2 regions of the Apibacter sp. B3706 genome follow, and region 1 is predicted to be linked to the other one. Evidence: riboswitches for the same ligand, from Rfam matches in the RefSeq annotation. Region 1 holds a riboswitch; the other holds the start of a gene.

Region 1 (3,889 bases):
TGCTATTAACTTGATTGTTAAATTTCTTTGACGAGCAAATTCCAAGTCAAAATCACTAATTCTTGATATTCCAAAATTAAATATAGATTCCGGTTTAGTAATAAGTCCAAAAGCATGAAAAAGAATAATACACAATTTATATTTAGGATCAATTCCTTCAACATCTAAGGTAGGATCTGATTCTGCGAAGCCTTTTTCTTGTGCTTCTTTTAAAACCACAGGATAAGAAAGTTTTTCATGGATCATTTTGGTTAAAATGAAATTGGTAGAACCATTAAAAATTCCCGATACCGATGTTAACAAATCATTGTCATAATATTCTTCTAAATTTCTGATGATGGGAATACTGGCGCAAACAGAGGCTTCATAGAGTAGGGGAACTTGGTATTCTTTTTCCAACTTTAGAAGTTCAGGTAAATGTTCGGCAATCATCTTTTTATTTGCCGAAACTACAGCTTTTCCGTTTTTCATGGCCTCTGAAACAATATCAAAAGCAGCATCAGCGTCATCTATTAATTCAACAATAACTTCAATTTCAGGGTCCGATAATAACTCGTATTTATCAGTAGTAAAATACTTTTTATCGATTGATCTCGGTTTATCGGGATGTTTAATACATATTTTTTTAATATTTGCATCTACACTTTCGGCTTCTTCTAACACTTTATACAATCCCGTTCCCACACATCCAAATCCAAAAATTCCTAATTTAAGTTTATTTCTTATCATTCAATTATTCAATTTATAAAATTAACCGTTAATCTAAAGCTTGTTTGATATCATTAATCAGGTCATCCACATTTTCAATTCCTACCGATAAACGAATTAAAGAATCTTGTATTCCTGTTTCTTTACGAACTTCAAGAGGGGTTGATTTATGGGTCATGGTGGCTGGATGGCTACCCAAACTCCTAACATCGCCTAAATTTTCAGCTAAAAGGAAAATTTTGGTACGGGTTAAAAAATCTTTTGCCGCTTCTAAAGTATCGTCTTTTAAACTAAATGATACCATTCCGCCAAACCCTTTTTGTTGTTTGGCCGCAATATGATGGTTGGGATGATTTTTTAATCCCGGATAATATACTTTATCTACTTTGGGATGTGTAGTTAAAAATTCAGCAATTTTTTGAGCATTTTGTGAATGTTTTTCCATACGCAGAGATAGAGTTTGAATTCCGCGTAAGGTTAACCAACTATCAAAAGGAGAGAGAACACCACCTGAGGTATTTTGTAAATATTTTAATTCTTCGGCTTTTTTAGGATCTTTCACAACTATAAATCCGGATAAAACATCTCCATGTCCTGAAAGATATTTAGTTCCACTGTGTACAACAATATCTGCTCCTAAACGTAGCGGTTGTTGTAAAGCAGGAGATAAAAATGTATTATCTACAATTAATAATGCTCCCACTTGCTTGGAAATTTTAGCGATTTCTTCAATGTCGGATATTTTTAAAGTTGGATTTGTAGGGGTTTCCAGCCAGATGAAGCGAGTTTTATTTGAAACTGCTTGTAAGACATTTTGAAGATCAGTAGTATCAATAAATTTAGAGGTTACACCAAATTTATTATAAACTGTAGTAACTATTCGATAAGTACCTCCGTAAACATCATTTACAGCAATAATTTCATCCCCTTGTTTTAATAACTTTAAAACACAATCCGTTGCTGCCAATCCCGATGAAAAAGCAAATCCGGCAATACCGCCCTCTAATTCAGCAATGGCTTGTTCTACAACTTTACGAGTAGGATTAGCCGTTCTTGTATAAGCAAATCCTTTATTCACATCCGGTTCTTCCTGAACATAAGAAGAGGTTTGGTAAATAGGAGTAGAAATAGCTCCGGTAAGTACATCAGGAGTAGAAATATGTACTAATTTTGTTTCTAATTTCATGACTAGGTTGTTTTTTCTAATTAATAAATGCCTTAAAATTCATTAATCATCATAAAACAACTTATACAAGATTCCCATTTAAATGCTAAATTATGAATTAGCTTCTTTATGTAGGTCGAAAGAAGCTCGTATTATTTGTATTTGTATGTAAGCTGTTTCGACTTATCTTTCCTTTACGGTTGGATGCAGCACCTACTCATATAAGAGGGTTGCTAAGGTATCATAGGGCCAATTCCCTCCACCTTTCTTGATAAGTAATTTTATTAATGATCGCTAAATATATTACAAAGATACGTTTTATTTTTTAATTTCCAATAAAAAACCATTTTATTATAATATTTATAAAGGTAATGCATCTTTAGTAATCATTATAATATAAGATTTAAAATATGCTAAACAGAAATGAATTTACCAACAGAAGCGTTTAAATAACCGTCGAAATTAATTTCATGTTGAAATAATACAATTTTTTGTGATGGTAAATAATTTACTGTAAAGCATGATTTATAGTAAGATTAATTATAATATTTTGCAATATAAATGATCTTTTAACAACCCATTTATTATATACTGATTTTATTTGTTGGAAAACTTTTTTAATACATTTTCAATCATTTGTATTCGGCTGTCTAATTTTTGTGACGCAGCATCTAATGTAAACCCTTCTTCCAATAATTCTTTTATTAGAATCATTTTTTTAATATTTTCATAATTGTATCTTCTGTTTTTTCCTTCCTGTTCTGTAAGACTTTTGATAATTCCTTTATCTTCCCAATACCTAATTTGTCGGGTAGGAATTCCCGTTATTTGAGAAACTTCGCCAATGCCCACAATTAATTGCTCTAAAAATTTAAAATCGAAAGATAAATGATTGGTTTCGTTCATTTTGTAAATTATTTACATTATTTGAAGTAAATATACAAAATAAAAGTTAAATTTGTAATTGTAAATAATTTGCATAAAATGTAAATATTTAACAATAAAATATAATTAAAATTTAAACACTATGATCAAAGACAAAAATGTTATTATAACCGGCGCTACAGAAGGAATAGGCTTGGGAATTGCTCGTGCTTTCGCCCAACAAAGAGCAAATCTTGTTCTAATTGCCAGAGATCCTCAAAGATTAAACAACATCAAAGAAGAATTTTCGTCGTATCACGTAACTGTTTTTCTGATTTCTGCGGATTTAACGGAAATTGATAAATTACCTTCAGTTGGTAAACTAATTTTAGAAAAAGTAAAGACAGTTGATGTGTTAATCAATAATGCAGGAATCGGTCGTTTTAATCCTTTTGAAGAAACATCTGAAGATTTGTTAGATAAACATATTAATCTTAATATGAAAGCACCTTATATACTGACTCAAAATTTGTATCAATCTTTGAAAAAATCTAAAGGAAATATAATTAATATTTCATCTTATTTTTCACACAGAATGTTACCGGGAAGAGAATCTACTGCTTACTCCATGACTAAGGGCGGTATAGATTCATTTACTAAATCATTGGCTTTTGAGGCAGGAAAAGATGGAATTCGGGTTAATGCTATTGCTCCGGGAAGTATCGATACGCCTCTTCTTCGATATAATTTAGAACAACTTAGCGAAGAAGGGAAAACAAATTTTCATACAATGATTAAATCTATATATCCGATGGGAAGTATTGGAACGGTAGAAGATATTGGGGCGGCGGCTGTTTTCCTGGCTTCCGATCAAGCCCGATGGATTACCGGAGCGATTCTATCAGTTGATGGTGGATTAACAACTAATTAGTTAATAAAAGATAGCATAAAGGAATATAAAAAAAACCAATCCGTTTTGGGATTGGTTTTTCAAGTCTATTTATAGTACAATATTGACAATTCGTTTAGGCACTACAATAATCTTTTTAGGTTGTTTGCCGTCAAGATAATTCGGTGTTTTTTCATGGGCCATTACTGCTTCTTCAATTTCTTTAGGAGTAGCGGAAATAGGCATTTCAATTTTAAAACGTA
Region 2 (3,889 bases), 200 kb from region 1:
ACTCGTGAACTCAAAGAATTCGGTGACGGTGTTGGATTTGGAACTTCTGCCAAAAAATCATCTTCCGATATAAGAGCAAAATCTACTTTAGAAAACGCTTTAAAGAGAACATTTGCTCCTGAATTCCTAAATAGGATCGATGATGTTATCATCTTTAATAATTTGGAAAAGGAAGATATATCCAAAATTATAGATTTAGAATTGAAAAATGTGTACGATAGAATTGCTAAAATTGGATATGAAGTAGAATTATCTCCGGAAGCTAAAGAATTCATCATTGAAAAAGGATGGGACAAAAATTTCGGTGCACGTCAGCTTAAACGAGCGATCCAGAAATATGTGGAAGATGTGATCGCTGAAGAAATTATCAATTCATCGATACATGATGGAGACCATCTCTATATTGGATTAAATAAAGAAAAAGACAGTACGGAAATTAAAATACGGGAGGTGGAAAAAGAATCCCCGACAAAAGATTAAAAAGATAATTAATGAAGAGCCTGTTTGATTGAATCAAGCAGGTTTTTTTTATTTTATAAATACCGGAGTAGTTAATAAATAGATACAATCCATAAAAAATCCGAGAGAATTAACAATGATATACAAAAAACATTTGCCCAGAATGGCCGTAACCCTTTTATTTTTTTTCTTTGGAGGCAGTTCCGCGACTTGGGCTTCACGAATTCCAACGATTAAATTATCGATGAATGTTTCCGATTCCAATTGGGGATTGGTTTTACTATTTTTATCCATCGGAACACTTATTACGTTACCTTTTGCGGGTAATCTTATAAAAAAGCTGGGAAGCAAAAAATCGACTCTTATATTTATCATTCTTTACTTTATATTTTTAATCGGAATTGGATTTTGCGGTGAATTATGGCAATTGAAACTCAATTTAATAGCCTACGGGGCCATAGGTAATTTAACCAATATAGCTATAAATACACAAGCTGTTAATGTGTCAAAATCCTATAAAGGCCAAATAATAGGCTCCATGCACGGTACTTGGAGCATTGGAGGTTTTTTTGCTTCTTGGTTAGGAGCAGTAATGATTGCTAAAAATATTCCACCCTCAGAGCATTTTATTTTATATTCTTCCATAGGAATTCTGGTTTCCCTTTGGTTATTCAGATACTTGTTGCCGGATGAAGCCCAAGAAGAACCGATGGAATTACCGAAAAAATCAAAATTTTTCAGAGTAGATAAAAATCTTATTGTCTTAGGATTTCTAGCTTTTTTTGCTATGGTTTCTGAAGGAACGATGACCGATTGGTCCAATGAATATATGAGGAATATAGTGAAAGCCGATAAAAAATATATCGGATATGGGTTGACTGCCTATATGGCAGCCATGGCTTGCGGACGATTTATTTCTGATTTTATAGTTCGGAAATTCGGTTCAAAAGTTACGTTGATCATCAGCGGATCTTTAATTTTTACAGGTATGATCTGTGCTGTTCTATTTCCAACATTACTAACCACACTTCTTTCGTTCATTATAGTTGGATTGGGTATATCTGCAGTGGTACCCTTAGTATATACCTTAGCGGGAAATTCAAAAACTGCTTCGCCAGAACAAGCGCTTACAGTTATAACCAGCATTGGTTTTATCGGTTTTTTTCTAGGTCCCCCTTGCATTGGTTTTTTAGCTGAAAAATTTTCATTACAAATATCTTTTACTTTCATTTCCTTGTTTGGAATAGGAATAATTTTCTTGGTAAGATTTTTTAAGATAAAGTAAATTTATTTCTTTATCTTAGAGGTAAAATAATATAATATAAAATTATTTTATTATGAAAATTATGGTATATTTACATCACTTATCAAGAAAGGTGGAGGGACTGGCCCTGTGAAACCTTGGCAACCGGCCTGCTTAGGCTTGGTGCTAATTCCAGCCCTGAGGGGAAAGATGAGTGATTCGCGAATTGTGAGTGTGTTGAGTTGTGAATAATTTCTTTTTTCCTTTCCGGTTTTTCTTGATACAGTTTTAATAAATATAATTTACTAACTGTAAGAAAAATAATGAAAAAAGTTTCTTTGTTAATGGTAAGTTTAATTTTAGAATTTACCAATTATGTGGATGCTCAAGAAAAACGAGCCGTAGATTCCCTTGATCTTGAAGAGATTGTTGTAGTCGGTGGCAGAAGTTCAGAACGAACCAAAGTAAATTCTCCCGTTGCCATAGATGTAATAGATGTCAGGAAAATAGATAAGGCATCTCCTCAATTAACCGTTAACGACTTATTAAATTATTTAGTACCTTCATTCAATTCAGTTCGCCAATCTTCTTCCGATGGAACGGAACATATTGATCCGGCTACCTTGAGAGGTATGGGTCCCGATCAGGTTCTGGTATTAGTGAATGGAAAAAGACGGCATACTACCTCATTAGTCAACTATCAAAATACGGTAGGTAATGGATCTGTGGGTACAGATTTAAGTGCCATACCCGTTTCAGCAATAGAAAAAATAGAGGTTCTAAGAGATGGAGCGGCAGCTCAATACGGTTCGGATGCCATTGCCGGTGTAATTAATATTATTTTAAAAAAGAATGAGGGCGGCTCGGCATCCATCACCTATGGATTAACCAATAGAAATGACGGGGAAACTTACAATTTTAGCGGAAATTACGGGGCTAAATTAGGAGATAAAGGAGGAAGTATCAATCTTTCTTTTGTAGTCAGCCAAAGAAATAAAACCAATCGTTCATATGATAATAATCTGGACAAGTTTGGCGATAACTTTGCCTATGATTTTGCACCGGATCCCGATCAGGCCAGAATAAACGATGAAAAAATTATGGCAGAAATGGGTTTAACCCAAAAAGACTTCCGTTTCAGGGCAGGAGATGCTCAAATTAAAAATCAACAGTTTTTTATAAATTCCATTTATCCATTATCCGAAAAGTATGAGTTCTACTCATTCGGCGGAGCAAGTTTAAGACAAGGAGAAGGAGCTGAATTCCGAAGACTTCCCAGTGAAAAAACTAATGTAGTTAAAGAACTTTATCCGATAGGATTTCAACCTTTATTAAAATCCACTATTTATGATATTTCTAACTCTACGGGAATAAGATATATGCATAATAATTGGATGGTAGATATAAGTAATACCTTTGGAGAAAACCTCTTTAATTATAAGGCTACGCATACAAACAATGCTTCGTTGGGTATACTTTCTCCAACGGAATTTAAAGCCGGGGGACATGAGTTTATGCAAAATACTATCAATCTGGATATTTCTAAAAAAATAAATACACTTCTTTCTATTGCCTTCGGAGGAGAATTTAAATACGAACAGTATAGAATAAAGGCCGGAGAAGAAGGCTCATGGATGCGTTACGATAAATTTGGTAATCCGGCAACTGAATCTACTCTTCCCACCGATATACTGGGAGAGGGGGGGGCTCAAGGTTTTATAGGATTTTCTCCTGAAAATGCGTTAAAAGAAGACAGAAATAATGCATCCGGTTATGCGGATGTAGCATTTAAAAAAGGAAAACTTACCGGTGATTTGGCAGGAAGATATGAGCATTATTCCGATTTTGGTAATTCTTGGATAGGAAAGTTGGCGGTGCGTTATGAATATGTAAACGGATTTGCTGTAAGGGGAGCTTTCAGTAATGGATTCAGAGCCCCGTCTCTTCAACAGCAATATTTTAATAATTCTTTTTCCAGTATCTCATCGTCGGGATCAGGAGTTGTTTCTAAAGGTATATTTAGAAATGACAGTCCTTTGGCAAAAGCATTAGGTATTGATAAACTTAAAGAAGAAAAATCAATTAATGCAAGTGCCGGTTTAACATTTAAACCTTCTAAAAAAATATATGTAACCGCTGATGCTTACTATATCAAAGTTAAAGATCGTATTGTACTCACGAGTGAAT

The links. Region 1 has a riboswitch for S-adenosylmethionine ahead of G8C41_RS05685 (trans-sulfuration enzyme family protein). Riboswitches for the same ligand answer to the same signal wherever they lie in the genome.
Region 2: another riboswitch for S-adenosylmethionine. It lies ahead of G8C41_RS06535 (TonB-dependent receptor plug domain-containing protein); the one in region 1 lies ahead of G8C41_RS05685 (trans-sulfuration enzyme family protein).

What each region holds. Positions count from the first base shown of each region.
Region 1 is NZ_CP049715.1:1,259,720-1,263,608, reverse strand. Features, by position in the region: gene G8C41_RS05690 (homoserine dehydrogenase) at 1-729, opposite strand, end outside; gene G8C41_RS05685 (trans-sulfuration enzyme family protein) at 758-1,894, opposite strand; SAM riboswitch class I at 2,054-2,151, opposite strand; gene G8C41_RS05680 (MerR family transcriptional regulator) at 2,471-2,779, opposite strand; gene G8C41_RS05675 (SDR family NAD(P)-dependent oxidoreductase) at 2,901-3,668, shown strand; gene leuS (leucine--tRNA ligase) at 3,738-3,889, opposite strand, start outside.
Region 2 is NZ_CP049715.1:1,458,427-1,462,315, reverse strand. Features, by position in the region: gene G8C41_RS06545 (ATP-dependent Clp protease ATP-binding subunit) at 1-480, shown strand, start outside; gene G8C41_RS06540 (MFS transporter) at 596-1,744, shown strand; SAM riboswitch class I at 1,821-1,919, shown strand; gene G8C41_RS06535 (TonB-dependent receptor plug domain-containing protein) at 2,026-3,889, shown strand, end outside.